4 regions of the Exiguobacterium sp. s95 genome follow, and region 4 is predicted to be linked to each of the others. Evidence: riboswitches for the same ligand, from Rfam matches in the RefSeq annotation. Region 4 holds a riboswitch; each other region holds the start of a gene.
What was found. Region 4 has a riboswitch for thiamine pyrophosphate ahead of KNP99_RS00740 (thiamine phosphate synthase). Riboswitches for the same ligand answer to the same signal wherever they lie in the genome.
Positions count from the first base shown of each region.

Region 1: linked by a shared signal. The riboswitch ahead of thiD (bifunctional hydroxymethylpyrimidine kinase/phosphomethylpyrimidine kinase) and the one ahead of KNP99_RS00740 (thiamine phosphate synthase) in region 4 are both predicted to bind thiamine pyrophosphate.
Region 2: linked by a shared signal. The riboswitch ahead of tenA (thiaminase II) and the one ahead of KNP99_RS00740 (thiamine phosphate synthase) in region 4 are both predicted to bind thiamine pyrophosphate.
Region 3: linked by a shared signal. The riboswitch ahead of KNP99_RS02600 (ECF transporter S component) and the one ahead of KNP99_RS00740 (thiamine phosphate synthase) in region 4 are both predicted to bind thiamine pyrophosphate.

Region 1 is NZ_JACSMM010000006.1:100,315-108,446, reverse strand. It holds gene KNP99_RS11070 (ArsR/SmtB family transcription factor) at 1-311, opposite strand, end outside; gene KNP99_RS11065 (hypothetical protein) at 389-826, opposite strand; gene thiE (thiamine phosphate synthase) at 847-1,485, opposite strand; gene thiM (hydroxyethylthiazole kinase) at 1,475-2,245, opposite strand; gene thiD (bifunctional hydroxymethylpyrimidine kinase/phosphomethylpyrimidine kinase) at 2,226-3,035, opposite strand; TPP riboswitch at 3,152-3,262, opposite strand; gene KNP99_RS11045 (murein hydrolase activator EnvC family protein) at 3,324-4,598, opposite strand; gene KNP99_RS11040 (murein hydrolase activator EnvC family protein) at 4,802-6,253, opposite strand; gene KNP99_RS11035 (VOC family protein) at 6,514-6,921, shown strand; gene KNP99_RS11030 (type 1 glutamine amidotransferase domain-containing protein) at 6,975-7,487, opposite strand; gene KNP99_RS11025 (hypothetical protein) at 7,512-7,679, opposite strand; gene KNP99_RS11020 (Ohr family peroxiredoxin) at 7,710-8,132, opposite strand, start outside.
Region 2 is NZ_JACSMM010000003.1:255,858-263,989, reverse strand. It holds gene KNP99_RS08560 (BrxA/BrxB family bacilliredoxin) at 1-87, opposite strand, end outside; gene KNP99_RS08555 (class I SAM-dependent methyltransferase) at 120-1,304, opposite strand; gene KNP99_RS08550 (sporulation protein) at 1,403-2,176, shown strand; gene tenA (thiaminase II) at 2,327-3,028, opposite strand; TPP riboswitch at 3,103-3,208, opposite strand; gene KNP99_RS08540 (DUF1002 domain-containing protein) at 3,397-4,278, shown strand; gene abc-f (ribosomal protection-like ABC-F family protein) at 4,560-6,416, shown strand; gene KNP99_RS08530 (alanine/glycine:cation symporter family protein) at 6,641-8,110, shown strand.
Region 3 is NZ_JACSMM010000001.1:441,707-449,838, forward strand. It holds gene KNP99_RS02575 (hypothetical protein) at 1-838, opposite strand, end outside; gene KNP99_RS02580 (alpha/beta fold hydrolase) at 1,040-1,843, shown strand; gene KNP99_RS02585 (NAD(P)/FAD-dependent oxidoreductase) at 2,375-3,418, opposite strand; gene KNP99_RS02590 (energy-coupling factor transporter transmembrane component T family protein) at 3,496-4,221, opposite strand; gene KNP99_RS02595 (ABC transporter ATP-binding protein) at 4,187-5,752, opposite strand; gene KNP99_RS02600 (ECF transporter S component) at 5,749-6,327, opposite strand; TPP riboswitch at 6,427-6,525, opposite strand; gene KNP99_RS02605 (50S ribosomal protein L25/general stress protein Ctc) at 6,615-7,253, opposite strand; gene KNP99_RS02610 (DEAD/DEAH box helicase) at 7,626-8,132, opposite strand, start outside.
Region 4 is NZ_JACSMM010000001.1:139,014-147,145, forward strand. It holds gene KNP99_RS00715 (hypothetical protein) at 1-1,024, shown strand, start outside; gene KNP99_RS00720 (C40 family peptidase) at 1,119-1,616, opposite strand; gene KNP99_RS00725 (MFS transporter) at 1,832-3,019, opposite strand; gene KNP99_RS00730 (OsmC family protein) at 3,225-3,650, shown strand; gene nagZ (beta-N-acetylhexosaminidase) at 3,647-4,879, shown strand; TPP riboswitch at 4,946-5,048, shown strand; gene KNP99_RS00740 (thiamine phosphate synthase) at 5,138-5,728, shown strand; gene KNP99_RS00745 (NAD(P)/FAD-dependent oxidoreductase) at 5,725-6,729, shown strand; gene thiS (sulfur carrier protein ThiS) at 6,713-6,916, shown strand; gene KNP99_RS00755 (thiazole synthase) at 6,919-7,683, shown strand; gene KNP99_RS00760 (ThiF family adenylyltransferase) at 7,680-8,132, shown strand, end outside.

The sequences.
Region 1 (8,132 bases), on a different contig from region 4:
TGGTCATCAAGTGAATAATAGACAACTTTTCCTTCTTTACGATATTTGACGAGACCTTGTTTCAATAACGTTCTTAAGTGATGCGAAGCCGTCGCAATCGAACAATCAACTGATGCCGATACGTCACAAACACAAAGTTCTCGCTCGACCGTCAATGCATAAGCGATTCGTAGACGCGTTGCGTCCGATAACACTTTAAACAATTTCCCAATCTCAAGCGTCGGGATTTTCTCAACGGCATGACCAATTTCAGTAGCACGTTTTTTATCGATCGCAATCGTCTCACAGCGTGGTGCCTCCACTGTCTTCACCTCTCCTCCAAACTATTGCACCATCCTAAAACAACAAATGCAAGTAAGATGACTACGATGATTCGCGAGGTGAAGATTCATTTCCGATGTTTTTTTTGGATTGTACGAAAAACTGCCCATCCCCCTAATCGATTCCCGATATCCCAAACGATTCGATTAGTATCGACAGCCCGTACACCGATATCGATGATACTTGTATTTCGCAATCGCTCCTTATATCGATTCGATAGGAAGCGTGGTAACGGTACTTGTAACATCACTCGATAAAATAAATCGAGGTGTGTATGGCCCCAGATTTCCGTAGCGATGGATGCCGTTTTAATCAACAGCGGCCGTTTATATCGTTGTTGGTGTTTGTTTTTTAACAAAACCGCCAATTCAAATGCATAACGATTCGGATAGGGAAACAATTTCCAACCTAAATGATACTTTCCACGGTTGTCGATTCGAATGATTTGTGGTTCGATTCGATACCGAATCCAGCCTCCCCGAAAGCGAATGACTTGCCATTTCACGTACATCACCTCTTCAGTGATTATACCCGGTCTGATACTATTTGACGCGCAGTCTGAACCGCCTCTTTGAACTCTCGTGCCGCACGTTCAATATCTGGTGCTGCGAATAAGGCAGAGACGACGGCATATCCTTCAAGCATCTCGAATAAGTCGGGCACCACATGATGTGTGATTCCACCAATCCCGACGAGAGGAAGGGAAACAGCCCGGCGAATCGCCCGGAGTGTTTCGTTTGTCATCTGACTCGCATCGTCTTTTGTCGCCGTTGGATAGAGCGACCCTACGCCAAGATAAGTTGCCCCGTCTTGCTCTGCTTCGATTGCCTGTTCAACGGTGGAAACAGAAACCCCAATCGTGGCTTCCGGTAACAGCTTACGTGCTTCCTTCAAAGGGATGTCCTCTTGCCCGATATGCAGACCTGCACCGACGATTTGTGCGATATCAATCCGGTCATTGATGATGAGTGGGACGCCGTAACGAGACATCATTTTCTTCAAGTCACTCGCTTGTTCGAGAAATTCTTTCCCTTGCGCCTGCTTTTCACGAAGCTGGACCATCGTCGCGCCACCTTTTATTGCTGCTTCGACCGCATCAATCAAGGCAACGTCCGGGTGAAAGCGCCGATCTGTTACCGCATAAACCGTGTAATCATTCTCCACTGGTCAATACCCCTTTCAAACTTTCTTCTGTAGTCAAGCTGATTGCGTTGAACAACCCCATCCGGAAATCACCAAGTCCCGCTGCTTCATCTGCGACTTCACCCGCTTTTCCCATTAAATACGTCCCATAGGTCGCTGCTTCGAATGCATCATACCCTGCTCCAAGTAGGGTTCCGATGAGCGATGCCGTCATGCAACCTGTCCCTGTAATGTGTCCGAGTCGTGGCGTTCCTACGGTTAGTTTTACTTGTCGCTTGCCGTCTGTAATGAAATCAACCGGTCCCGTTACGACGAGAGTCGTCCCGAGCCGTCCAGCAAACTCATGGACGACTTGAAAATCTAATGTCTCTCCGGAAGCGACATCGACTCCTTTTGAACGTCCGACTTGACCGATGAGCGTCTTGATTTCAGAGACGTTCCCCTTAATGACCGTAAAATGAATTGCTTCGAGTAACTCTTTCGTGAATTGTGTCCGAAGTGTCGTCGCCCCCATTCCGACTGGATCTAAAATAATCGGTTTCTTCAATCGGTTAGCCGTTTGACCTGCCAACAATTGCGACGCTCGTGAAGCTGCGTTCAATGTCCCGATATTGATAACGACAGCATCTGCATGTCCAACCATTTCCTCGACTTCTAGGATATCTTCCGCCATGACAGGTGAACCCCCGAGCGCAAGGGTCATATTGGCACACTCATTAATCGTGACCGCATTCGTTAAATGATGAATTAATGGTTTTTTATCATGAATGGTTGTAAGCATCCGTTTCCCTCCAAATGTCATAAAAGTGATGTGTCGGTCCGATTCCGTTCCCTAAGGCAAATCCATGCCGGATTGCTTCAGTTACGTACCGTTTAGCATAAATCACGCTATCCTTCAGGGAATCTCCCAGCGCAAGACGTGCCGCAATCGCGGAAGACAATGTACATCCAGTACCATGTGTATGCTGGCGTTTTAATCGTGCCTCCTGAAACAGATGATGCCTCCCTTCCGTGTATAAAATATCCGAGGCATCCGTACTTTCAAGATGACCGCCTTTTAACAGGATAGCGATGTCTCGTTTTTGTGCGAATTCCGTCGTCGCCAGCTTCATTTCATCAATTGTCGAAATCGCTTGCCCTAACATGCGTTCCATTTCCGGAATATTCGGGGTCGTCAAGGTTGCAAGCGGCATCAAATGCTCCATTAATGCTTGTTCAGCATATTTCCTTAACAGCGCATGCCCCCCTTTTGCGACCATCACGGGGTCTAAGACGACTGGTCCCTGATAATGTTTCAAACATTTGGCAATGACTTGAATCGTTTTTTCATTCGAGACCATCCCAATTTTAACGGCATCTACACGAATATCGCTAAAAATCGAGTTCAACTGGGCTTCGACAAGCGTTGGTGATACATCTTCAACTGCTTGTACGCCTAACGTATTTTGCGCTGTGATAGCAGTAATTACACTCATACCGTAAACCCCAAGAGCAGAAAAAGTTTTTAAGTCGGCTTGAATTCCAGCTCCACCACTAGAGTCTGATCCAGCAATCGTCAGTACATGTTTCATCGATAGACCTCACTTTCTATGAGAGCACAAGGAGAAAGCGGAACGAAAAAAAGCGCCGTCCGCTGTAAAAAAGCAGACGACGCCATGAAAAACCAACGAGTGTGGTCACTTATTCATGTCTTCAATCTCAACTTTCCTACGCTGGTATTATCCAGATCAGGTGATAGGGTCGAAAACAGAATGGTTTTCCTCTCAGCCAGATTCCTCCAGCTCCCCTAGTTGCTCATGATTTAAATTTCTCTTTCACTGTAGCATAGCGCCATAAAAAAAACGAGCCGAAGCTCGTTTTTATAAGTATGCTAATGGATTAACTGTGTTAGCTGGTCCTGTCGCACTGTATTGGTAACCACCAATATGCAATTCAAAATGAAGATGTGCGCCCGTCGAGTTTCCCGTATTTCCGAGCGTACCGATTTGTTGCCCTTGCGAGACCGTTTGTCCAGCATGAACTGATAATGAATTCATATGCGCGTAAACTGTTGTATACACTTTCCCATTCAAGAAATGTGAAATCATCACGTGATTTCCGTACGGTCCACCGCTTCCTGCTGTGATGACCGTTCCTGAAGCTGCTGCGACGATTGATGATCCGACTGACCCTCTAAAGTCGACACCATTATGGAAAGTATACCCATTCGCACCACTCGCTGGTCCGAATCCTTGTGAAACACTTCCTGACGCAGGGCGAACGAACTGCGCCGAACCACTCGGAACACTAGCGACTGGCGTAGCACTTACGACCTTCTTAGACGTCCCGGCGTTGTTTTTTTCCGCCGCCTCCGCCGCCTTTTCCGCTGCCGCTTTTTCAGCTGCTGCCTTTTCCGCTGCTGCTTTAGCTGCTGCCTTTGCTGCCGCAATCGCACGTTCTTGCGCTTCTAATGTCGCTTGAAGTTCTTTCGCATTCAGAAGTTTTGTCGTAAATTTTGTTTTACCTTGACGTAATTTTTTTAAGGTTGCACTACGTGCTTTCATTTGCTGTTTGAGTTCCTTTTTTTGAACCAAAAGGGCTTCTTTTTCTTTCACTCGCTCTTCCTTTTTATCCACAAGCGTCGCTTTAGCATCAGCTAATTTTTTTTGCGTTTCAAGGTAAGCAGAAATCATCTTGTCATCTTGTTCAGCAATTTTTTTCCCTGCCATCACACGACTAAAGAGATCGCCAAGATCTTTCGAACCAAAAATGACTTCTTCCCATTTAATCGAATTCCCATCATTTTCTTGAAGCACACGAAGACGGTCTCCTAACAGCTCTTCCTGGCGTTTTAACATTTCTTCATAATGGATAATGTCTGCCTCAAGCTCTTCAATTCGTTCATTCAACTGACGAATCTGTTTATTTTTTTCTGAGACACGAAAAATATTTTCATTGATTGCTGCATCAATCGCATTGATTTGACGTTGCTCTTTTGAAATTTTAGATTCTTGTTTTTTGATTGATTTTTCTAGTTTACGTTGTTCAGCTGCATTATCTGCTTTCTTTTCTTTGATTGTAGCCGCTTGAGTGATTGGGGTGTTCGTCAATAATAACGTCCCTAATAGTACGGTAGAAAATAACTTTTTTAGCATATGTGAGTTCCTCGCTTATGTATGAATTCGATTTTTGAAGTCCTGTTCCGTAGTGAAACTATCTGAAATTGATTATAGCACCGTAATAGTTTCAGAAAAATTTCATTTACATTTCAAATGAAAACGTTATTTTGTAATATAACAACTAATTATTCAAACTGTATAAAAAAGAACCTCTACAATGTAGAGGTTCTTTTACGATTTTATAACATTGACATAGGATTAACACTATTTGCAGGGCCTGTTCCGCTGTAGATATACCCACCGACATGAATTTCGAAGTGTAGGTGTGGTCCAGTCGAGTTACCCGTGCTACCAAGTGCACCGATTTGTTGTCCCTGGCTGACACGTTGTCCTGCACGCGCATTCAATGAACTCATGTGCGCGTAAACCGTCGTATACGTTTTTCCGTTCAATTGGTGAGCAATCATGATGTGATTTCCGTAAGGACCACTACTAGAAGCCGTAATGACAGTTCCTGTTGCTGCTGCGACAATTGGTGTTCCAACCGGTGCACCAAAGTCGATTCCATTATGGAATCCATACCCATTTTCACCACTTGCTGAGCCGTATCCTTGTGTAGTCGCACCACTTGTCGGATGAATGAACAATGCTGAAGATGCAGCTGGAGCCGGAGCTGGATTCGGTGCTACTGGTGCTGGTTTTGGTGTTACAGGCGCTGGTGTCGGCGTTGATTGTTTTGTTGAATTCGTTGTTGCTTTTTGACGCGCTGCTTGTTTTGCAGCTTGCTCGGCTGCCGCTTTTTCTGCTGCAGCTTGCTCAACTGCTGCCTTTTCTGCCGCTGCCTGATCGGCTGCTGCTTGTGCTGCTTGAGCTTCAGCACGGGCTTTTGCTTCTCGTGCTTCTTGTGCTTTGCGCTCTTTTTCAATCCGTGCTTCACGTTCACGTGCCGCTTTTTCTGCCGCGATTGCTTTTTCTTGCGCAATCAAGATTTGTTGAACTTCTTTCGCGTCCATCAACTGTGTCTCAAATTTCTTTTTTTGCTTCTTAAGTTCTTTAATGCGTTTGTTTCGTTCACTGATTTGTTGTTCGAGCTCTGCCTGTTGACGCTTTAATTCTTTTTTCTCTGTCACAAGCTTTGCTTTTTTATCTTTAAGTTCTGCTTGGGCATTCGCTAATTTCTTTTGCGTGTTCTGGTAATCCGTAATCATCTTATCATCTTGTTGTGAGATGGATTTCCCCGCTAGCACACGGCTGACGAGATCTCCGACATCTTTCGAACCAAAGATGACTTCTTCCCATTTAATCGAATTACCATCATTTTCTTGCATGACACGTAAACGATCGCCGAGCAATTCTTCTTGACGTTTCAGCTTGGCTTTATATTTTTCGATTTGCTTACCAAGTTCGACGATTTCAGCTTCTGTCGCCTTGATTTGACGATCTTTTGCTTCGACGGCAAACATTTTTTCATTCAATGCTTCGTCTAAACGATTCACTTCTTGTTGTGTCTTCGAAATTTTCTCACCTTCGTGATTCACAGAAGACTCAAGATTTTTTTGTGTATTTTGGTTTTCTTGTTGCTTTTGTTCGTTTTTAGCTTTTTGTTCACTTAAATCATCTGCTGATGCAAAATAAGGAGTTGATGAAAGGACAAGTGCGGAAACGATGAGCGACGTAAACGTTTTTTTCATGTAGTATTCCCTCTTTTTCTCTATAATTTTATTGTAGTCAAAAGTATGCTTTATTTAAATTTCATTTTAATGTTTAAATTTTATAAGAACGTTTTTGATTATAGCATTCATTTTGCCTCTATTATATTTCAGTGAGATTTCATTTTGTATAAGTTTATTGGTTAATTATGTAATACGATGAAGCTCCTTTAGTGAAAATACCTGCGCGTTGCACCTTGAGGGAAGTTTTGGCACACTAGTGGTGTAAGGGAGGAATTATAGTGAAACTTGATCATACTGGAATTGCCGTCCGTGATATGCAAGAAGCCATTACTTTTTATACAACAATTTTAGGAGGGAAATTAGTCCGTGAATATTCAAACCCCGCTCCAGGCGTGGCATCGAATATCGCTGTCATTGAATTTGAAGATGCACACATTGAACTACTGACACCAACAAGCGCTGACAGCCCAATCGCTCGTTTCTTAAAACAACGTGGTAAAGGGGTACATCACATCGCTTACCGCGTTGACGATTTAGATCAAGCGATTCTCGATGCAAAAGAACAGGGACTTACGTTCCTCGAAGATACGTACCGGTCAACGCCTTTTGGCCGTCGTTTGATTTACATGAATCCGAGGCATTCACATGGGGTCATCACTGAGCTTTGCGATTACCCAAACGCTTAACGCAAAAACAAATCCCCTACACGACCTGTGAAGGGGATTTGTTTTGCATGAACTTATGCGAGCTTCGCTAACATTTCACGGTTGAACGCCGGAATATCATCTGGTTGACGACTCGAGACGAAGTTATCATCGACGACGACTTCAGTGTCTTCGAAATCAACCCCAGCATTTTCCAAATCGATTCGGATTGATTTATACCCTGTCATCTTGCGCCCCTTAACAATTTTAGCGTTAATCATTAATTGTGGACCATGACAAATCGCGAAGACTGGTTTCTTCGACATATCGAACTCTTCTACGAAAGAGACAAAACGTTCGTCTTCACGTAATAAATCTGGTGAAAATCCACCCGGAATCAACAGCGCATCATAGTCTGCCGGTGATGTTTGATCAATCGTGACATCAACAGAGACTTTTGCATCTTCTTGTTTACCAACGAGTTCTGCACCTTTTTCTGAACCGATGACTGTCACTTCATGACCTGCCCCTTTTAATGCGTCGACTGGTCCTGTGAACTCGACATCTTCGAAATGGTCCGCGAGTACGACTGCTACTTTTTTACCCATTAAAATCATCCCCCAATGTCTATATTACTTATCTTGTCCACGATCGCGAGGTGAAATCGGATCATCCGGCATAGCGTTCTTTCCTTCAAGAATTTCCTCTTGTTGCTCGGATGACAGTTTGCGTTCTTGTTCAGTTAAACGCTCTCGCTCATCTTCTAACTTTTCGTTTGGACGGTCAGTTTCTTTTGGCATACTGATTCCTCCCGTAAAAAAGAATAGTTTTTATTCGCTTAATGCTTCTACCACTTTTACCGATAAATCAACATCAATATTTCCGCGTGTCGCTTTAGAGTACGGGCAGAAACCATGCGCTTTTTCAAGTAATTCTTCTGCTTCTTCTTGCGAGACGCCGACAACTTCTACAACAAGTTTAGCTGCGATTTTAACGCCGTTATCTGCTTCGTCTTGTAAAAGACTCACTTCCGAGTTCGTCCGTGTTTCGACACGTTTTTTTGCTTGGCGTGCCATTAAATTATATGCACCATCGAAACATGCCGCGTATCCTGCCGCGAATAGTTGCTCTGGGTTTGATGTCGGAATATCTTCTTTACCTTTTGTACCAGGCATTACTAAATCTAAATTAATGACGTTATCGTCAGAAGAGACTTTTCCATCACGGCCCCCTACTGCCGCCGCGCGTGAAGT
Region 2 (8,132 bases), on a different contig from region 4:
AGCTGTCGTTAATTCTTCAAAACCAGCAGCTGCCGCTTCTTTACGTGCTGTCTGGACGACGTCTTCAAAATACATTTGGAAATCCATCGGTCTAATTCCTCCCTTATTCGTTCTCTTCCTTATTGTACGAGTTTAGATGAAATCTGTCCAAGTCTGCCGCTTAATTCTTGCGCCAAATATGGTTTCGCATGTAGTAGATCACGGAAGGCGACGTAACGGTCAATTTTTTCTTCCGACGGCTGACGGTCATTTTTATACGCACGAATCAAGACATTTTTTGGTGTATGCTCTAAATCAATGAATTCAAGCAATTGTGTCTCGTAACCGACGAGCGTCAAGATTTCGGCACGGATCGAATCCGTCGCAAGCGAAGCGAACTTCTCTTGAATCAGCCCGTGTTGCAACATGACGTCGAGTGGTGAACAGTCGAGTTGACGATTGAGTTCTTTTTGACAACACGGGACACTTAAGATGACAGACGCATTCCAATCAACGGCGCGGGCAAGTGCAACATCCGTTGCGACGTCACAGGCATGAAGCGTCACCATTAAGTCAACCTCTGTATCTTCGTTATAATCATGGACGTCCCCGACACGAAACTCGAGATTCGTATAGTCGAGATCGCGCGCAATCGCTGTACATTCTTCGATGACTTCTTTTTTGAGATCAAGTCCGGTCACTTTCAAGTCGAAGCCTTTGACGACACTTAAATAATGATACAAGGCAAACGTCAAGTACGATTTTCCACAACCGAAATCAAGAATCCGTAACGTTCGGTCTGTCGGTAACGCGGAAATACTATCTTCGACGAACTCCAGGAACCGATTGATTTGTTTAAATTTATCGTACTTTTGCCGTTTGACTTGTCCGTCTTCCGTCATGACACCGAGTCGGACTAAAAACGGAACGACGACACCATCTTCAAGGAGATGACTTTTTTTACGGTTATGTGACAGTTCTGCTTGCAGGGGTGACTGTTGCGTTGTTTTTAACGATACTTTCATTTTTTTGGATAACTGGAACTGAACTTCTTCCGTCTCGAAACGGAATAAAAATTGACGGAATTCCTCCATCAATCCGTCGAGTCGTTCTAAAAATTCATCAACCGACAAATTTTCGTGTTTAATTATCCGTTCATATTGAAACTCTAACTGGATTGCATACGTATCTTTCAATAGAATCGGTTTTAGTTTGATTCTTCGAAGATCATTCGACTTTTGGCGCGGACCACTAATCGTTGCATGCACGAGAGCAGCAGCCTCGAGCTTTTGAGTGAGTAATTCTTTTACTTGGTGTAATTCCACTGTAGTCCCGTCCTTTTCTGATTGTTCTTTCGAAACTGTAGCAAATTCCACCCTATTCGACAAGTAAGGTAGCTTCATCATTAAAGGAGGAACGAACGATGTTCAAAAAACTTTTATCACAAATCGGAATCGGTGCCGCCACAGTCGATACACGACTCGACAGCGAACGCTGTGAGCCAGGCGGACAGATTCACGGAACCGTCCATATTAAAGGCGGCAATGTCGACCAAGAAATCGATCGGATTTATTTAGCGTTTAATACACAATATAAAGAAGAAGTCAGGGACAGCACGACATTTACGACGTTCACACTCGATCGTTTTTCGCTAAACGAAGCCGCCTTTACGATTGAAGCAGGTGTCGAACGCGAAATTCCGTTTACGCTTCAAGTACCATTCAATACGCCGCTCTCGGTCAGTCAATCGAAGTCATGGATTGAAACGGGTCTCGATATCGCCCAGGCGGTCGATCCGTCAGACCGGGACGCCATCATCGTCCAAGCCAATGACCTCCAATCCGTTATCTTAGAAGCGATGGAAGAACTTGGTTTCCGACTCAAGAAAGCGGACACGGAAAAACTTCCCGGGCGTTACCGGAAGGATTTACCGATCGCCCAGGAACTCGAGTATTCGGCACGCAATACGTACTTCGCCCATAAACTCGATGAAGTCGAACTCATCATGCTCCAAGACCGTACCGGCATCGACATCGTCTTGCAAATCGACCGTCGTGCCCACGACTTAGGTTCGCTCTTCAGTGAGATGGCGGGTGCGGATGAGACGATGACGAAGCTATCCTTATCGAACCACGATTTGATGGACCGAAACGCCGTCAAACAACAATTAAACGATTTGATTGAACGGTACAGCTGATTTCCTTACCAGAATTTTCATCATGCCTGTAATCCACCAACAAAAAAAACTGAGCGATTGCCATGACTTTCTTTACGAAAGCTGAAAATTGCTCAGGTTTTGTGCAGTCTGCCGTCTGATCGCGCTGATCAACAGCGGCTAAAGCTGTACTTATCGTTTCGTTACTTTTGGTTGACGCGTAACTTGTGTAAAGAGACGTTCAAACGTTTCTTCCGTCCAGCCCATTTCCCAAAACATCAATTCGTAATAACAGCTTCTGACGAAATGGTGTTTCATCCGTTCCCGTTCTGCTTCAGTCGCTTGCGCCGCCAAAGCATCCAGCCGGTCGACCTGTTCAAAGACGACCCGTTCGAACCATTCCGAGCTGTATGTTGCAATCCACTGTTGATAAATCGGTGACGCCGGTGACTTCGTCAACAGTTGTTGTCCGACTTCATAATAAAGCCAGTAACACGGTAAAATCGCTGCAATCGTTTCCCCGAGTGTCCCCTCGCTCGCATGATGCATATGTGAGACATAGGCATACGCAGTCGGTGCCGGTTCGAACGCTGCTAAATCCGCTTCCGTAATAGCGAGCGGTTCAAAAAACGATTGATGGAGTGATAGCTCAGCCGCATAGGTCGATGTCGCATGTTCCGCGAGTTCCGCGATCATCGCAAAATCCGTTGCCTTTGAGGCGGCCCGGGCTTGAATTTTTGCGAAATGTTTTAAGTAATACGCATCCTGCATGACATAATGTCGAAATTTTTCGAGCGGTAACGTCCCGTCACCAATGCCTGTGACGAATGGATGGGAAAAACTGCTGTCCCAATATGTTTTTGCGGCTTGCCGAATTTCTTGACTGAATTTCAACCTAATTCCCCCTTTTGTTGAATCAAAAAACGCCACACCCTACGAACAGGGCATGACGTGAAGAGACAACAAGAGAGATATTCACGCCACTTCCCTCCGTAAGTCCAAACTTAATCAGGTTCAAAGGGTCCGAACGTCTTCGTCGTCTCAGTCGGCCTACCGACTCCCCTAGTGGTCATTATTTAATTCCTCTTCACTATATCATTTTTTCAGTCACATGATCAGGATTTTATAATGAAATGTAGTATAGGATTAGGGACACGAGGTGGGCGGTTCATTCCGCCTCAAGACCGATTCCGTTCTGGAAGACGTCACTTACAATGAAATTAGCACCTGATACTACCTACTATACTCGGAGGATTTATACTATGAATAAAGCAACAAAAATCATGACCACGACGCTTTTAGCGACAAGTTTACTTCTACCGACTGCTGCTTCAGCAGAGCAAGTCGTCGATAAAACAATCATCACGCTTGGTGAATCGCTCGGGGCAAAGGATAAAGCCTGGGTACTCGCCCGATTGAATGCGCCGGAAGGCATTACGCCCGTCATCGCCACGGCAGCGGATGAAGAAAAATATTTAGGGAAAAACGTTCCCCAATCGCAACTCGGCGGCAATATGTACTCTTCCGCAAAAATCGAACTCGCTGAAAAAGGCGACGGTTTATCTGTCGCGACCGAAAACATTACCTGGGTAACAAAAGACATGTACTTGAACGCGCTCGTCACTGCAGGCGTAACGGACGCCGACATCACAATCACTTCCCCTTATAAAGTCACCGGGACCTCTGCTTTGACGGGGATCATGAAAGCATACGATCAAACGTCGGCTGAGACCGGCATTAAATTGACGGATGAACGAAAAGATTTAGCCCAACAAGAGTTATCGGTCACTTCCGATGTCGGAAAAACGGTCGGGACGGACAAAGTCGCCGAACTGATGAATGAAATCAAAGCAGAGATCGCCAAACAAAAGCCGAAAACCAAAGTCGATATCGAGAATGTCATCATCCAAGTCATTCAAAATAACAACATCCAGTTGTCGGACGCCCAAATGGAGCGGTTGACGTCATTGTTCAGTCAAATGGAGAAAGCTGACTTGAACTGGGGACAAATCGAGACCGGATTAAAGGGTGCCGGGCAAGATATCCACGCGTTCGCGACCTCCGAAGAAACGAAAGGATTTTTTGCAAAACTGTTTGACGGCTTAAGTAAGTTCTTTAACTCGATTTCCGGACTGTTCAAGTAACTGAAAACGATTTCATTTTCAGTTCAAAACATGGTAAACTAACTTTATCGAAACGAAAAGGTGGTGTAAAAGATGGGTTTTGCTGCGTGTAAGCAATGGTTGATGGAACAACTTTATCTGTTGCGCGCGATTTTTCATGAAATGGCGTTCTAAAGGACGAGTCTGCCCTTTTCTTAGGAACATCCATCTGAAAAATAAAGCAAAGCGCACCTTTTACGGTAAACGGAGAGCGCTATTTGCGTTCTCCGTTTTTTGATGCGCATGAAAGGAAGTTACTGATCATGATTTGCGACATCCAACACCTGACAAAACAATTTGGGGGAGCATCCGTCTTAACCGATGTCTCGCTCTATCTTAAACAAGCTGACCGCATCGGATTGATCGGTCGAAACGGAACCGGAAAAACCACGTTACTGCGTTTAATCGCGCAACTCGAAACAGCGGACAGCGGAACCCTTTATCTCAAAAAAGGACTTTCCATCGGTTATTTGGCTCAAATTCCACAGTTCGCAGAAGAATTGACGGGCCTTGATGTTCTCTGGACCGCATTTGCCCAAATCGTCGCCTTACGGACGACGATGCATCAGCTTGAACAACAAATGGCAAGTGCTGACCACCTGGACGATGTGCTAAATGAGTATACGCGTGTGACCGAACAATTCGAACAACAGGACGGTTACCTGCTCGACTCGAAAATCCAGCGCATGATTAACGGACTCCACCTCGATGCCTTGCTGACACGTCCCTTTTCTCAATTAAGTGGTGGCGAACAAACGAAAATCTGCCTCGGCCGGATGCTGCTGGTGGAACCAGACTTGTTGATTCTCGACGAACCGACGAATCACCTCGATCTCGCAGCAATCGAATGGCTCGAACAATTTTTAAACAGTTATCCGGGCGCTGTCATCATCGTCTCGCATGATCGCGTGTTTCTTGACGCAAGTGTCAACTTGATCGCTGAACTTGAAGATGGTGAACTGACAATCTACCCAGGAAATTATTCGGCGTACACGGTCGCGAAAGAACGCCTGCTCCTCGAACAATTCCACGCCTACACGGAACAACAAAAGAAAATCAAACAGATGAAGGATGCGATTCGGCGCTTGCGCCAGTGGGCAAATGAAGCCTCTCCGCCAAGCGAAAAACTGTTCCGAAAAGCAAAAGCCATGGAACGGGCACTCGAACGGATTGAGCGACTCAAACGGCCGCTCCTGGAAAAAGCGGTGCCTGACATCCGCTTTTCGTCGCAAGGGCAACTCAGTCAAATCGTTTACCGTCTTGAGGATGTCACGCTTTCCGTCGCCGGCCGGAAGTTGTTCGCGTCGCTCGATTTCGAAGCCGCGGCACGTGACCGGATTGGAATCGTCGGTGCGAACGGAAGTGGGAAAACGACGTTATTACGTGTCTTACTTGGACAACTCCAGCCGACGAACGGACGTGTCACGCGTGGTCCGTCAAATCAGGTCGGATTTTTATCGCAACACGTCGATATGCCGGGTGAAGAGCGACTGATCGATTACTTCCGCTCACACGTTTCGGCGGACGAAGGAACAGCTCGCTCCCTGTTGGCCCGTTTCCTCTTTTTCGGTCCACGTGTCTTCTTACCGATTACTGCGTTAAGCGGCGGGGAAAAGATGCGCTTGATGCTCGCGATTCTTGTCCATTCGCCGCTTAATGTCCTGATTCTTGACGAACCGACGAATCACCTCGACATTGAATCCCGCGAGGCGCTTGAAGAAGCACTCGAGCACTTTGACGGAACGCTGATTGCCGTATCGCACGACCGTTATTTCTTGAACCGACTCTTCTCGAAAACCTATTGGCTAGATGACACGACAGAAATCTTTCACGGTTCTTACCAATATGCTGCCGAAAAACGACATGCCCGGTCAATCGTCGAATCAGCGGCACCCACGCCCCGCGCTACCCGGACGCCGGTAGCCGGGAAACATCCGGCTTTAAATGCAGGCGAACTCGAACAGCAGATTCAACAGCTAGAGGATGAGGTGGCTTTACTCGATACATCACTCGCGGCGACACATGATTATGAAGTCCTCACGACATTATTCTCAGAACGAGAACAGCTCGTTAGTCAAATTGATGACTTCTATGAAAAATTGTTGGCAGTCGATCACTAATCAAAAAACGCATCATTTCACCACCGCTGCTTCATTAAGTGCGGTGGTTTTTTAAATTAAAAATGCTTTGATGACGATCTGTTTTTCTGAACCCGAAAAAATATATTTTAAATATTTTAAAAGAAAGTTTCGAAAAAAAGCTTGCAAGTTGTCTGAAAATTCGTATAATTCAACTTATAGCTATTATCAGTTTTTAGCAAAAACACTTTGGGAGGAACTATCACATGGATGCATTTCAACAAGCTGTACAATCGGGCGTCGATTTCGCCAACAACATCTTATGGTCTTATATCTTAATCGCCGCTTTAATCGGAGTCGGCATCTACTTCACCATTAAAACGAAGTTCATCCAATTCCGTTACTTGAAAGAGATGTTCCGTGTCACACTCGATAAAAATGAAAAGACAACAGATGATGAAGGTCAGAGTATTACATCCCTTCAATCATTCTTCATCGGTGCCGCGACTCGAATCGGTACAGGGAATTTGGCCGGTGTTACGATCGCTGTTACACTTGGTGGACCCGGAGCGGTCTTCTGGATGTGGATGGTCGCCCTCCTTGGTGGAGCAACAGCCCTTATTGAAAGTACGCTTGCTCAAGTGTATAAAGTACGTGATACAGGCAATAACGCTTACCGCGGTGGTCCTGCTTACTACATCGCAAAAGGATTGAACAACCGCGTCCTCGGAATCATTTTTGCAATCTTAATCGCCGTCACATTTGGTCTTATTTTTAACTCGGTTCAATCGAACACGATTGCCGCTGCTTTTGACAACGCCTTTGGAATCGACAAAATGATCGTCGGTGGGATCTTAGTCGTTCTTACAGGTCTCGTCATCTTCGGTGGTGTCCACCGTGTCGCGAAAGTTTCAGCAATCGTTGTACCAATCATGGCGTCACTCTACTTGATTGCTGCCATCTTTGTTGTCATCACGAACATCACTGAACTTCCAGGGGTTTTCGCAATGATCTTTAAGAGTGCATTCGGTATCGACCAGGCTGTTGGTGGATCTGTCGGTGCTGCAATCTCGCTCGGTGTTAAACGTGGTCTCTTCTCGAACGAAGCCGGTATGGGTTCTGCTCCGAACGCTGCTGCTGCCGCTGAAGTTTCTCACCCAGCAAAACAAGGATTCTTACAAACACTTGGTGTTTTCCTTGATACGTTGATCGTCTGTACAGCAACAGCGACAATCATCTTACTCAGTGACAGCTACGCTGCCGGTAATGGTGAAGGTATCGCCATGTTACAAAATGCGCTTTCTGAGCAACTCGGTGCCGTCGCACCAGCCTTTATCGCAATCAGTGTCTTCTTGTTCGCTTTCAGTTCAATTGTCGGTAGCTACTACTACGGTGAAACGAACATTGAATTCATCAAGAAAAGTAAATCAACTGTCTTTGGCTTCCGAATTGCTACGATGGCATTCGTCTTCATCGGATCGCTCCTCAGCCTCGGAATGGTTTGGAGTTTCGCCGACCTCTTCATGGCCGGTATGACATTAATCAACTTAACAGCCATCTCGCTCTTAGGTGGAGTCGCAATCAAAGTCATCAATGACTACCAAAACCAACGTAAGCAAGGTCTTGATCCTGTCTTCTCTGCTAAAGCATTAGGTATCGAAAATACCGAATGTTGGGACGATGAAGAAGAAGCGCGTCCAGCTGCTGGTGAAGCACCACCTGTCGCACGACGGTAAACATTTCTTTTCTACTAAAAAC
Region 3 (8,132 bases), 300 kb from region 4:
GTAAGGACAACGTTTTTTCTTCCATATCATCCAGGTCATTTTTTGCGCGTAACGTCACATACGGAATCGTTTTATTCGCCGTAAGTGTCTCCGGTAAGGGATGATACGTCATGTCGACTTTTTCCTGATCATATGTCGTCATTACGATCCGGTCCTGCAGGTACCAACCGGGACTTTCGAAAGTAATCGAATGATATGTCGCATTTGCTCCGTTCCCGCTCGAACGCGTCGTCAAATAAAAGTCTGTCGTCTGGTTGATGAACGAAGTCGGGACATCGACGAGCACGTGCTCTTTGTTGTTCTCTGTCAGGATGACGAGTATTTGTCCTGCAATCGGCATATGTAAGTTATGGAAGGGTGCGAGACGACGGCTGAAATCACCCTCTGTTTTCGCTTCACGATTTTGATCCGCATGGCGTGTCCGTTGTTTTTCCGTCACCTGGAAAAATGTCGGCGTCTGCAAGGGCGTTTTGTCCGTTCCTTGTTCTACCTTCACCCACGGATGGTCTTTCGCTTCGACCGGATGAATTTTTAATTGATGCGTATCCCGCGACCGGCAGGCGAGGTACAGGTTTTCTTTTTCAGCGAGATAAAAGACCTCGGTTTGAGCTCCATACATTTCAAGCGTTTTTAAGGAAAAGTACATCTCATATGTATTAAGGATCCGGTAGGATGAGGGCAGTGCCGTCGTCTTTTTATTCTTGCACGTTTTTAACAATTGTTTTTTCTCTTTCGTCGATACATCGTCTACGAATTGATGATCGGTAAAACGTTCGACTGACCAGTACGCCGGTACGGACTCAAGCTTCAATAAACGTTCTTGACCGCACCCGGTCAAGACGAGACTGCAGGCCAGTCCTAATGCCAGTGACCATGATTTAATGACAATCCCTCCCCGTTGTTTTCTACTTATTTTACCATATATTTTTCCATATTTTATCTATTTTTCATTTCACTTTAACCTTAAGATGTTAATAATCTATCAGAACGGGTAATACTCAATCATCACGAATTTCACTACTACACGGGGGTTATTCAAATGGGTACATTCATTCAAGCAGTTGACGGAACTAAAATTTATGTCGAAGATGTCGGTTCAGGACAACCGGTCGTCATGTTACACGGATGGCCAGCGAATAACAACATGTTCGAATATCAAAAGAATGCCTTGCTCGACGCCGGCTACCGTTACATCGGAGTTGATTACCGCGGCTATGGCAAATCGGATGCTCCAGCCAGCGGATATGATTATGCAACGATGGCATCTGACATCGATCAAGTCATCACGCAGCTCGAACTGAAAGACGCAGCGTTACTCGGCTTTTCAATGGGGGGCGGGATTGCGTTACGCTATCTCCTTAACCACGGATCGAGCAAAATCTCGAAATTGATTCTTGCGGGTGCTGCAGCTCCGGTCTTCACGCAACGGGAAGGGTACCCGTACGGGATGACAAAAGACGAAGTCGATGACTTGATTGCCGATACGAGAAAAGACCGTCCGGCGATGCTTGAAGGATTCGGAAAAATCTTCTTTGAACAAGACCATTCAGAACCGCTGACACAATGGTTCCACAACTTAAGTGTCGCAGCCTCTTCTCACGGCACGATTTTATCGGCAATCGCCTTGCGCGACGAAGACTTACGGAATGAATTGCCGCAGATTGACGTCGAGACGTTAATCATTCATGGCAAAAAAGATAAAGTCTGTCCGTTTGAATTTGCGGAAGAGATGCAAAAAGGAATCCCGAACTCACGGATTGAACCATTTGAAGAGAGTGGGCACGGGACGGTACTCGATGAACGCGAAAAATTCAACGACACGTTACTTGCTTTCTTAAAATAATCAAAGACACGAAACAGCCATCGTAAGTATGCGATGGCTGTTAAAGCTGTAGCTAAACGGTTATGAAGCCTGAAAATGCTATATCGAGATGCGCTTTCCTGTCTCACCTCGTATTCAAAGCGGCAATCGTTCGCAGTTCTAAGCGATTCAAGACAGATTACGCTCTAAACCGTCTGCATATTTGGATTTATCTCACGGTATTCCCTAAAAAGCGTCACGTTTCGTTGACTCCTACGGGAAAAAGTGCGTTTTTAACGCACTTTCAGAGGCAGGCAAGACCCTGCTCGTTGTCCGTTAGGATCAAGGAGCAACGGCTTGCGCCTCGCCCGAGGAAAGTAACGAAAAAAGACGCTTGATTTCCTGATAGCACGTTGTCTACAGTCTGAAACAGCCATCGCAAGTATGTGATGGCTGTTTTTGTGTCTAGATTGAGGAATGAATACCTCTCTGTTTTAGGAGGTTCCACATGCAGACACCTTAGTGCACGTTCCGCCTTGAACCGAACACCCAGTTCATTCGAAATTCGAGTTCTTATGTTGTATAACTTTTGATGAACCGGCGATCGATCCATTGTTTCAAACGCCAGCTCAAATGATTCGTCTGATAGTGTCGTCCGTAAAGCAAGGTCCCTTGCTGATGTCCCATCGAAAGAATCGTCAAGTAACGCGCTTGCGGCCGGAACGTCCGCAAACGTTCCTGATTGATGAAACGAAGAAGGTTCTCAAGCAAGACAGGTGCTTGCCGGACGGCGGTTACACCGTTCTTCGGTGTGTTCGGATATGCGGCGAGCGTCGCACAGTCGCCGACGGCAAACAGAGAAGGGTCCTCTAGCGACTGGAACGTCTCGTGGACGAGCAAAAATCCGCGCTCATCACAATAGAGGCCGGATGCCTTGAACAGATCCAGTGCTGACGCGCCACCTAAAAACAGGACGGCATCCGCTTTGAATGATTGACCCGACTGGAGCTGGACGGTTTGCTCATCAAGAGAGAGGAACCGGTCGACGATGCGTGTCACGCCCAGCGTATCCAACCGGTCAAGGATGCTCGCCTCTGCCGGGTGTCCTGCGAGGAGCGGTTCATCATGGACGAGTGTGACCGGACAACCGTCCGATTGGAATGAGGCGGCCATCTCGATTGCAGCAGCACCGCTCCCGACGATGACGGGCGACGATGCCTCTTTAAACTGACGGAGCGCCTGATCGATTTGATAATTCGGCTTGATCGTGACGCGTGACGTCGCATCTGAGACATTCCAGTCATTCGAACCGATGTTACACGATACGACGTCGTAAGAAATGATTTCGCCTGACTGACAGAAAACTTGTTTCGTTTGCGGATCGATCCGCGTGACACGTTCCTCCATCAATGTCTTTCCGTGAAGAGAACAGAGTGCTTTGACATCGACCCGGGTCTCCTCGAGTCGATACGTGCCGTCCGCAAGACCGGAGAACATTCCTGAATAATACTGATAACGGGACGGGTTGATGACGATCCATTCAACATCCGGATGCGTTCCTTCCTTGATACATTCTAAATGGGCATGACCTGCCCCGACTAATACGATTCGTTTCAAACCTTCACCTACTTCTTTAAATTAACTGCTTCCGAGACTATGATTCCCTGAATCCGTCTGCGTTAATCTAATGAATGTCATAGGACAATCCGAAGCAAGCTCGCCACGAGACAAACGAGAGCAAAAAACACTTGATCGTGACGCGTCACGACCGGACGGACATAATACGTCCGCTCGGCCTGAAACCGACGCGCTTCCATCGCAATCGCGATTTGTTCCGAACGGATGATACTGTTCGTAAAAAGCGGTAAACTGATGGCGAAAAACGTCTGCCATGGCCAAATCGAGTGCTGTTGCCGGACCCGCCGTGCTTGACGGATTGTTCTTATTTCCTGCTGAAAGATCGGAATAAAACGAATCCCTGCTAAAAAGCCGTATGCGAGACGGTCCGGAAGGCGGCACTGATGAATCAGGCTCATGACGAACCGGGTTTGGTCGGTCGTCGCGATGAACGTCAAACTGAGGAAGACGAAGGCGAGCATCCGCAGTGCAATCAACCAGGCATGACCGATACTTTCTTCCGTGACGCGAAACCAACCGAATGACCAAACTTCCGTACTGCCTTTTCCGAAGGCTGCTATCATCCAAAATGTCAGCAAGAACAAGACGAGGTAGGGGGAGACCCGTTTGGCGAGCGTCAACAGTGACCAACCGGAGCAGCCCAATCCGACCGCAGCGAGTAAAAGTAAGGCTATCGTTTCGCGTAACGTCGGTGCCGCAATCAAGAGCACCATCACGTACAGGAGGGCACCGAGCTTGAGTGCCGGATTAATACGTGCGAGCGGGGAGTCGTTTTCCTGCACGACGTTTCACCTCCTCGAGTTGCTGATACAAATACGATAACGGACGAGAGAGTTGGTTATGCTCGAGTAACGTCTCGTCTTTAAACAAAGTGTCCGGTGTGCCGTCGAACTGAAGTCGCCCGTCACCAAGGACGAGGACCCGGTCGGCATACTGGTGGACCAGCTCCATGTCATGCGTCACCATGATCAGCGTCGTCCCGTTTAATCGCGCCTGCTCGAACATCTCGATGAGTTGACTTGTCGTCTCGGCATCTTGACCGAACGTCGGTTCATCGAGCAACAGGACGTCTTTTGGTTCTAACAACATCGTTGCGACGCTGAGCCGTCGCTTTTGACCCATGCTCAGGGCGAGGGGCGACTGACGGGCGACATGGGTTAACCGGTAGGATTGCAACGCCGTTTCAATCCGCTCCGGCGTCGGTGCATCCATGCTGATTACGAGCTCGTCTTCGACCGTCTGCTTGAGAAATTGGAGCTCTGGCTGTTGAAAGACGAATCCGACGTGTCGGTAATAGCTCCGACTTTTCCATGTCCGCAGTTCTTTTTCGAACAAGCGGACCGTACCGCCTTGCGCCGGAATCAATTTCGCCAGTGTTTCGAGCAACGTGCTTTTCCCGGCACCGTTCGATCCGACGACCATGATCCATTCTCCGGCGTGTGTTGCAAGCGACAGGTTATCGACAATCACTTGCTTACGGCGTCCTAACGCGGTGCGCGTCAGCGCGAACGTCGTGTCGTGCCGAACCGGAGGACGGTTGTTAGTCACTTTTCGTAACCGCCCCGCCTGGGAAGAAGCGGGGGGCACGGTTTCCAGTTCATACGGGTAGAGGAGCGGCGTCGCAATGCCGCGTCGTTCAAGTTCATCGCGATACTGACCGAAGACATCAAGCGGCGGACCATCGCGTAAAATCGTTCCGCCGTGATCGAAGACGAGCACCCGGTCACTGAACGTCACACAGCGGTCAAGCTGATGTTCAATCAGAACGAGCGTCAACGTCCGGTCGTGATGGAGTTCCTCAATCAGCTGCATCAAAACCCGATGTCCTGCCGGATCGAGTTGCGCCGTCGGTTCGTCAAGCAATAGAATATCCGGCTCAAGCGCTAGGACGCAGGCGAGGGCGAGTCGTTGTTTCATCCCTCCTGACAGTTGCATAATCGGTGTCGTCAGCGGCACGTCCAGACCGACACGTGCCAGTACGGCGTCAATCCGGTCATCCATCTGACTGCGGTCGACTGAGCGATTTTCAAGACTAAAGGCAACTTCCGCTCCGACGGTCTGCATGCAGAACTGGTCGTCCGGATTTTGAAAAAGGATTCCGACCGTCCCATTCGTTTTGCAGTGGCCGCTGACATCGGCTTCGATCGCGTCAGGTAATAAGCCGGCGAGAACATGTAAAAACGTCGTTTTCCCACTGCCGCTCGGTCCGACGAGCAACGTCGTTTCCCCTTCGTGTAGCGTCACCGTCACCTTGTGCAGGACGTTGTCATGTTGCCCCGGATAGCGGACAGACAAGTCGTTACAATGAATCATGCTGCATCCGGCTTCCGCCGCTTACGCCCGATCGCATAACCGTTCAACGTCCCTGTCTTGACGAGCGCATCGACGATGACTTTCGCAAGTAATCCACCGAGCAATGCACCGCTGACGAGTTGAAGGGAAAACGTCAACAGAAGTGTCGTCGTCGTATAGTAGGCGAAACCATTGACGACAAGACTATAGACCATACTACCGATTGCGGCGAACATTCCGGATAGAACTAACGTCATTGTGTTGAACTTCCGGTATCCGAAGAGGGCAAAAGCGATTTCGGCACCGATTCCTTGAGCGAAACCAATCAATAAGGCCGATAATCCGAAGTGACTCCCCGTGAATAATTCGACAGCCGCGGCGACGACTTCTGCAATCAGTGCTGCCCCGGGCTTTTGAATGATGTAGGCGACAAGCGGACTCGCGATGACCCAAATCCCGAACATCCAGTTCGATCCGACCGGTCCGAAGATCGCGGAAATCGGTAACCACAATGTCGACCACCCTAAGTAGAGTACCCCGCAAGCAACCGACAACATCATCATGACGATGATTTCTTTCATTTTCCAACTGTTCATGTTCCTATCTCCCTTTGGCACAACCACCAGACAAACAAAAAGACCGCCCTCTATGAAAGAGAGCGGTCACTGAATCTGCAAACATGCAGAAAAATTGAACGAATTACCGCTCCACTTTCCTACGCTAGTATGAACTAGATCAGGTTCAAAGGGTCCGAAGTGAATCGTCTCAGCCAATGGGCTCCCCTAGTGGATGTGCATATAGTGTGTACGCTATTTACTGTACCGACTCTACCGACAGTTGTCAATACAGATAAAAACCCTCCGCGAGGGGAGGGTAAGAAAAATTATTCTTTTTCTTTCGTTTGTTCTTCAGTAGAAACTTCTTCTGTCGCTTCAGCTGGTTCTTCAGCATCTGCTTCTTCGAGATCCGCTTCAAGTGTCGATTCGACGACGGCAACGACTTGAATGTCACCTTCCGTAACGATACGGTATTCTTTTTCTTCCGGCAAATCCGAAACCGATAGAGAATCACCGAGGTTAAGATTTGTCACATCGACTTCGACGCGTTCCGGTAATTTATCTGGTGTAGCTGCAACTGTTACTTTAAAGAGTGTTTGTGAAAGATATCCACCAAGTTTTGCACCAGCCGCTTCGCCGACGAGGACGATATCTGTTTCGACTTCTGTTTCTTCATCCATTTTAACAGCGATGAATTCAACGTGCTTGATTGTTGGTGTGAAGATATCCATATCGAGTTTATTGATCAGTGTGTTGACTTTTTTACCACCGATTTGAAGTGCAACAAGTGCATTCTCACCATGTTCGCGAACGACTTTGATCAATGCTTTTTCGTCAAAGGCAATCGGTGTACTTTCCACTTTGTAACCATACACGACACCAAGAGCTTTTCCTTCATGACGTAATTGCTTTCTAAGTGAGCGTGGGCGTACTTCGCGTTCTTCTACTTTTAATGTTACTGACATGTTCATTTCCCCCTTGAATTTGGTATAGCCCTCAAAAGGTAATGAAGAAAGGAGTGGAACGAATCGTTCCGGATCAAGACGGTGCATCGAATGCTATTTCAAATTGATTTCATAAAAATGAAGATCGAAGTGAGTGGTTAGCATTTCTCTCCCAGGTCATTACGCTGATATTGAGAAACATGTGGTTGTAAAAGCAACTCGCTGATGCGGTGCTATGATAGTTATACCCCCGTAACATTAAAAGCTAAACATCAACCGGCGAAAAAACGATAGCAAGAAACCTGTTCTCCTTAGAGCAGCAACGGTTTACATCATGTAAAGAAATCATTGGACGAAGCAGCTCCCTTAAAAATATAGGCGGTGAACTTCCTCTTATTCAAGCAATTGAACCATCTCATCGACCGATAACGCAAGTGAAGCCGGTTGTTCAAGTATGTCCGTCACGAGTGTCGCCTTCCGCTCCTGCAGCTCGATGATTTTTTCTTCGATCGTGCCTTTCGTGATTAATTTAATGACTTCGACCGTCTGTGTTTGTCCCATCCGGTGTGCCCGGTCAGCCGCTTGCTGTTCGACAGCCGGATTCCACCAACTGTCATATAAGATGACAGTATCCGCCGTCGCCAGGTTCAGTCCGGTGCCGCCCGCCTTCAGTGAAATCAAAAACAGATCGACTTCGCCTGCATTAAAACGGTCGCAGCGTTCGAGACGCTCCGCAATCGGTGTATCCCCGCGCAGTTCGAAATGAGGGAGGTGCAACTCATGTAGGTCGTCCCGAATCAAATCGAGCATTTTTGTAAACTGTGAAAAAATTAAGATCCGTTTGCCTGCTGCCCGTTTTTCTTGAATCAAGGCGAGCAACCGGTCCCGTTTCGCCGACCG
Region 4 (8,132 bases):
CGGATGGTTCATTCATTCGATGGATGAATCAGAATTTGTAATCGAGACGGTCAAAGGTGATCCGAAACAACAAGCTGTCCAGTCCATCCACGCTGAAATCTTAGATCGTGGTCTAAAGCCAATGGATTATGAGATCACGCTGAATGATCGTGTGCAAAAAACAACACATGATTTTGTGGATCAACTCTTCAAAAATCCTTTTGACATCATCGACGCTCCCCGTGCGTTCCGCCGCTTTATTGCCCCTAATTCGGTTAATACGTTAGAGCAAGATGGTATTGTCTATGCGATGCGTCTGCAGAAAGAGGGACGATGGGAACTACAATATTTTAATCAAAAAAAACAACGCCTCTTTAAAAAAATAGTATCAGCACCAGCTGGAATCAAGTACAAAGGGGAAGTGCAATTCAATCCGTTCCAACGTTCTGGTGACAGCCTGTATGTTTATGTCGTAGATGAAGATCCAACGAATGTAGGAAATCATTTCTTTAAGTTCGACTTAAAAGCAGATACGATTCAAACAGTCGATTTACCGAAGACATCAAATGAGTACTTCAATGTTCTTGGGATTAACGGTGAGAAAATCGTTTATCAAACAGAAGGAGATATCAATGGATTGGACGCGACTAAACGAAACACGTACATCAGTGATAGAAAAACGGTTCAATCTCTGACTGCGCTAGATTCAATCGATCTGTATCAATCTGAACTCATCGAGGATGGAACAAAACTTGTTGCGCTTATAGATGCTGATCAGGAACGCTTCAAATGGATTGTATATGATATCGATAGTAAGAAGCTGACACGTCATTCAAATGATTTTAACAAATGGCAGGGGGCTGACGGCTCAAGTACATATTTCCGACTAGAAAACGGAGTAATCTACACGGGGTTAAATACAGGGACCGGCATCTTCAACGTCCAAGTGATTGATCCATTGTCGGGAAACGTAATTTATGAAGGCAATATCAAAGATCGATTAAAGCGACAAGACATAATATTAAATGAACTCGTTGTAAAATAATTGTGATTAAGGCTGAAAACTTGTTGCATAGAGTTCGAAAAATAAGTAAAAACGCGCGGCTGACTCTGCATTGAAGTCAGCCGCGCGTTTTTTGTCATTGGTACGATTTAATGAGGATGTCCTGTTTCGTATAATAACTCCATGTCAGGTCCTGGGCTTCGACCTTCTTCGTCGTCACGGCGACAAACGTGTTTTTGCCCGTATAGATCCCGACGAAGTTCGGTGTCTTTGCTTTTTTCGCCTGGACGAACAACAAGTCACCCGGCATCGCTTTTTTAAGTGTGACAGTTTTCAACGGCATGGCAGCCTGTTTTGCAACCGTCCGCTCAAGCGGCAAGCCGCTTTTTTGATAGACGTATTGCGTGAAGCCTGAAGCATCAAATCCTTTTGTCGTCGTGCCACCTTCTTTATACGGTGTCCCAATCAGTGACGTGGCGAGTTTTGCGATTGCAAGTTTCTTTTTCGCAAGTGCTTTTTCGGACAATGGTTTTTTCGTCTCGACTTTTGTTGGTGTTGCGGCAGACGTGACGACTGGACTGACGGATGCCGTTACAAGTAAGGCAGTCAGTGGGATGGCATAATACGGTTTCATGGGAGAACTCCTTTTTAAGTTAGGGTGAACAGCTAACTTCAGCGTATCATGTGAATTTACAGATAAAGCAACAAGTTGGCGACGATTTCCTAACAGTCTTGTAAGGTTCGGGCTGAGACAATACTTTTTTGACGATAGAAGGCACAAAAAAAAGATTCCCTTCACATTGCGTCCGAGGAAACAAGTGAAGTGAGAATCTTTTCGTTCCAGTTCGTTTATGATACGCGTCGGTCGAGTCGGAAGCTGATTGCAGTCAACAACGCGGCAAGCAAAGCGACAAGTCCGCCGACGAGCGCCGTATTCATCATCGGTCCGCTCGCGTAAACGAGTCCACCGAGCGCGGAGCCGAAAGCGATCCCGACGTTACTTGCGACCGGCATCAAGGACGCAGCGAGTCCTTTTGCTTCCGGGTTGAACTTTTCCGCCAAGTCAATCAGATAGATTTGTGTCGATGTCGTCAATAAAATCGACATCAGTGACATCAAAGCGATATTAATCAGTCCGAGCGTGACGGATGACGTCGTGACATATAAGGCCGCCAAGACGAACGCTTGCACGACGAACACAAACCGTAACCGACCGATCGGATTATGACTGGCGATTTTCCCGGCCAGAATGTTACTGAAAATCGAGACGACGCCGTACGCGAGGAGGATTGGACTGATCCAGGCCCGCGGCAGCTCGAGTTCAAGTTCGAGAATCGGCACGAGGTACGTGTAGACGACATAGGTCGCACCAAATCCGAACGACGGGATGAAGAAGGCAATCATGATACGTGGGTTCGCGAGCAGGCGCAGTTGATCCTTAACGGAACTTGTCGCCGTCGCCTGTTGCCGTGGAACGACTTTGAAAACGGCGAAAAAAGCAATCAGTCCGAGAGCTGTCGTCAGCCAAAACGTCGCTTCAAAACCGGCATGTTGCCCGATGAACGTGCCGATCGGGACGCCGAAGACGTTCGCGAGCGTGAAGCCGCCGAAGATGAACGACACGGCGACACCGCGTTTCGCGACCGGGACACTGTCACTCGCGACGACCATCGCAAGCGAAATCAAGACACCGGTCAGGACGGCCGTGACGATCCGTGTTGCGAGCAGTAGCGAGTAGGTGTCGGCGATGCTGCTGCAAAAGTTCAAGACGACCCAAACAAAGATCAGGCTGAGCATCAATTTGCGACGTTCGAAGCGTCCCGTGATCGACATCGTGAACGGTGTCCCGATCGCGAAGGCAATCGCAAAGGCGGAGACGAGTGTGCCGGCTTTCGCAATCGTAATTCCGAGGGCCGAAGCGATTTCTGATAAAATCCCGACAATGACGAATTCGCTTGTGCCTAAGACGAACGTCAGTAAGGAGAGGGTGGCGATTAAAAGCCAGTCCGTTTTACTTAAACGGGTAGTAGATGACATATCAATTCCTCAATTCTAGCGCTAAGCAGCGCGAAACTATCGTTTTTCAGAATAGCATGATTCGTGTGTCAGGTGAACGGGAATCGGATGGAAACGGAAAAGAAGAATTATTTTGAATAGCATGTCAATTTTCTTCAGGTGAGACTACGCTATAATGAAGGAGAGCGAAGCGAACCGAACTAAAAATCGAAAGGTAGTGAGAAAAATGCAAGCGACAATTACATGGAATCACAAGATGGGCTTTAGTGGAGTGACGGAGTCCGGACACCAACTGGCAATGGATGCAGCACCTGAAAATAACGGGGAGAACGGAGCACCACGACCAACTGAATTGTTGTTACACGCCGTCGCCGGCTGTACGGGAATGGACATCGTCTCCATTTTAGAAAAAATGCGTTTACCGTTAACCTCGTTTGAGATGGACATTGAGGGAGAACGGGCGACGGAACACCCGCGCCGCTTTACGACGATTTCGATTCATTATCGTCTCGAAGGCGACTTACCGGATGATAAAGTCCGCCGGGCCGTGTCGTTATCAAAAGATAAATACTGTTCTGTCTCGAAATCGCTGAATGCTGAAATTGAAGTCTATTATTCAATCAATGGCGTCCGAAACGAGGAACCGCTTTGAAACCGATTTACGTGCTTTTAACGGCTTGCTTTTTGACGGCATGCGCGAGTGAACCAGCAACAGAACCGAAGACGAAACCGGAACCGAAGACGAGTCAGCAACAGCCGGTCGCTGACGAACCGACGGCTGCCGACCAGGCGGAGCAAGACATCAAACGTCAGCTCGCCAAACTCTCGACTGCTGAAAAGGTCGATCAATTGCTGTATATCGGGATCAGTGGGACGACGTTATCGGACGCGGACCGAAGTCTGTTAAACGATCACGCGATAGGCGGTGTCCTGTTACTCGGAGGCAATATCACGTCAGACGCCCAGCTGAAAACCTTGACGGCAGCAATCAAGGACGCACAAGACGACGAAGCGCTCGCGTTCCTCGGCTTCGATGAAGAAGGAGGACGTGTCAGTCGTGTCCCGGATCAAACGTTTCATTTACCTCCGAGTCTGACGCTCGGTCAGAAAAACGATCCGGCATTGATGCAAAAGACCGGACAGGCGCTTGGTGCGATGTCACGGTTTTATGGATTTAATATGGATTTCGCCCCGGTTCTTGATGTCAACAGCAATCCGGCGAACCCGATCATCGGTGACCGGGCACTCAGTGCTGAGCCGGATGATGTCGCCCGGCTCGGTGTCCCGTTAATGCTGGGAATCAAGTCGGAAGATGTCGTGCCGGTCATCAAACATTTTCCCGGACACGGGGATACGACCGTCGATTCGCATGTCGGCTTACCGACCGTGACGAAGACGAAAGCGCAACTCGAGCAACTGGAACTCGTCCCGTTCAAAGCGGCAATCGATGCCGGAGCGGAAATGGTGATGGTCGCACACATTTTATTCCCGGCGCTCGACCCAGACAATCCGTCGTCGTTATCAGAGCCGGTCATGCAACAACTGTTGCGTGAAGAGTTGAAGTTCGATGGCGTCATCGTGACGGACGACCTCGTAATGGGTGCGATCACGAAACAATATGGTCTCGCCCAAGCTTCGCGTCTCGCCCTCGAACGTGGTGCCGACATGGCGATGTTCTCGCAAGCCGGTGCTTACACGGATGTTCATGCGGCAATTATGCAGGGGATCAAGGACAAGTCACTATCACGGGCTGACCTCGACGCGAAAGTGACACGTGTCTTACGTCTGAAACAAACGTATGATTTAGCAGACACGAAGCTGATTCCAACGCGTGAACAATTGACGGAACAGGTCAAAACGGTCACGGATCGGCTGAACTGACAAGTCAGACTAGAAATCAAGCGAGCGGTCATGGTAGACTACGAATGAACCAACCAACACTAAATAGTTCTACACTAGGGGAGTCTCGCAGCAGACTGAGACGGAAATATCCGGACCCTTTGAACCTGATCTAGTTCGTACTAGCGGAGGGAAGTGGCTTCTGATTATCATCCTGTCTCAGGTCTTACCTGGACATTTTTCGGACCACTCCATCATGTTCATGGGGTGGTCCTTTTTGTGTAGCAAGGAGGAGAAGGTATGCGTCCGAAGTTACATATTGTGACGACCGGGACAAAAGAGCTGACACATCTTCTAGAAGTCTTGCCGGCTGTTGTGCCTTATGCCGACATGATTCATATCCGGGAACCGGGTTGGTCGGCGGACCGACTCGTCCAATTGATCGAGGCGCTAGTATGCGCCGGTGTTCCACGTGAAAAACTAATCGTCCATGACCGGCTTGATGTCGCCCTCGTAACGAAGGCAAGTGTCCAGTTGACATCACGCAGTATTCCCGTCGCTGTCGTGCGGCGTCAATTCAGCGAGCTACAGATCGGCCGATCAATTCACTCCTTGACGGAAGCGCTTGAGACGGGCAGCGACTTCGTCATGTATGGTCATGTCTTTGCGACGGCGTCAAAACAGGACGTCGCCCCGCGCGGACTAGCGGCACTCGCGCAAATCGTCACGTTTTCAAAAGTCCCCGTCATCGCGATTGGCGGGATTCAGCCGGAGAATGTCGCGGGTGTCCTCGCGACCGGCGTTGCTGGCATCGCTGTGATGTCAGGGATTCTCGGTCAGGCAAATCCGGTCGAAGCAGTCCTAGCGTATCGCGAGGTGCTTGATCAATGAAAGCAACAGAGACGTTAATCGTCGGCGCAGGCGTAATCGGTTTGACACTCGCCTACGAATTGCTCAAACGAGGACAAGCGGTACGCGTGCTTGAGCAAAGCCGGTGTGGCGAAGGAACGACGCGAGCGGCAGCCGGCATGCTTGCGACGGATCATGAACTGATCCCTGCCTTACATCAACTGGCGGCAGCGAGTCGACAGCTTTATCCCGACCTCGTCCGTGAGCTGTTTAATGAGACCGGCATTGATAGTGGCTATAAAGAAAATCCCTTTCGGTTGATTCGGGGCCATGAGGAAATTCAATTTGCATCCGTCGGTCAAATCGATCCCGTCCAGTTGACGCGTTCGCTCCGTCACGCGATTAAAGTCCGCGGAGGTGTGATTGAAGAACAGACAACGGTCACGGGACTGCTCCGGGCAGGGGCGACCGTCGTCGGCGTTGCGACGAGTAACGGTAAGCGCGAAGCCAGTAACGTCGTGGTCGCAAGCGGTCGGGGATCAGAAGCGTTACTCGCGACGAGTGGTGTCGAGATCGCGACGGTACCGGTCAAAGGCGAATGCCTCGCCGTCCGGCTTCCGGGGCATGTCTTGACCGAGACGTTGTTTAGCGACGACGTGTACCTCGTCCCGAAGTTTGACGGACGGATCATCATCGGGGCGACGGAACGGATCGGTGACGAGACGACAGGGGTCAGCGTCAGCGGGATTGAACATCTCCTGCAGGCGGCGGCGCGACTGTTCCCGGCAATCAGAGAAGCGGAAATCGTGGACATCTGGTCCGGGATTCGTCCACAAACAGCGGACGGATTGCCTTATCTCGGGCAGGTCCCGGGAGTCGGGCACCTATTCGTCGCGACCGGCCATCATCGGCACGGGATATTACTCGCCCCGATCACGGCGTCCGTCCTGGCAGACGAGGTAACGGGAATCACGCCGAAATATGAGCTTCGTCCGTTTTCATTACATGAATCGAGGAGGAACACGAATGCAACTCACTATTAATGGTCAACCGTATACGCTTGACGGATCGATTTCGACAATCGACGGATTGATTCATCATCTCAATTTGACGGAAAAAATGGTCATCATCGAACAGAATCGACAGATTGTCGAGCGGACAGCATACCAAAACACACCCATTCAAACAGGCGATTCTTTTGAAATCGTCCACTTCGTAGGAGGCGGTTAATCATGTTAACGATTGGTCAAACGACATTTCAGTCGCGGTTATTACTCGGAACGGGCAAATACCCCGACGTGACGACACAGCAGCAAGCAGTCGAGGCATCGGGAGCAGACATCCTGACCTTTTCCGTGCGCCGGATGGATATCTTCGAAGCGAGTCAACCGAACTTTTTAGAGGCGCTTGATTTGAGTCAGTATCATTTATTACCGAACACGGCGGGGGCGAAGACAGCGGAAGAAGCGGTTCGGCTGGCAAAACTCGCCCGCGCGTCCGGACTGTGCGACATGGTCAAAGTCGAAGTCATCGGCTGTGATAAAACGCTGTTACCGGACCCGATCGAAACGTTGCGGGCATCGGAAGAATTATTAAAAGAAGGATTCACCGTCTTACCGTATACGTCAGACGATCTGTTGTTGGCACGAAGACTGGAAGAACTCGGGTGTCACGCCATCATGCCTGCCGCGTCCCCAATCGGATCCGGACAAGGAATCCTTAATCCACTGGCCTTAAGCTTCATCATCGAACAGATGACGGTCCCGGTCATCGTCGACGCAGGAATCGGTTCACCGACCGATGTCGCCTATGCAATGGAACTCGGCGCAGACGCCGTCTTACTTAATTCGGCTGTCGCCCATGCGAAAGACCCGGTCAAGATGGCGCGAGCGATGAAGCTTGCCGTCGAAGCGGGACGACTTGGCTTTGAAGCGGGACGGATTGAAAAGAAACGGTACGCGACGGCGAGTAGTCCCGAGACAGGGATGAGTCGATGACGGATCGTTATTCACGGCAAACCCGGTTTCGTCCGATCGGTCAGGCGGGACAGGATGAGCTGACAAAAAAACATGTTCTCCTCATCGGTATGGGGGCACTCGGAACGGCAAGTGCCGAACAACTCGTCCGGGCCGGAATCGGCAAGCTGACGATCGTCGACCGCGATTACGTCGAGTGGAGTAATCTCCAGCGGCAGCACCTTTACACGGAGGACGATGCCGCGCAGCATGTCCCGAAAGCGATCGCGGCGGAGCGCCGCTTAAATGCCATCAATCAGGAAGTCGAGATTATAGCCCATGTCACCGATGTCACGCGTTACGAATTACCGCAATTGATCTCAGGTGTCGATTTGATTCTTGACGCAACCGATCACTTCGACATCCGGATGCTGATCAATGATGTGGCAGCGCAACACAAAATTCCGTGGATTTACGGCGGGTGCGTCGGG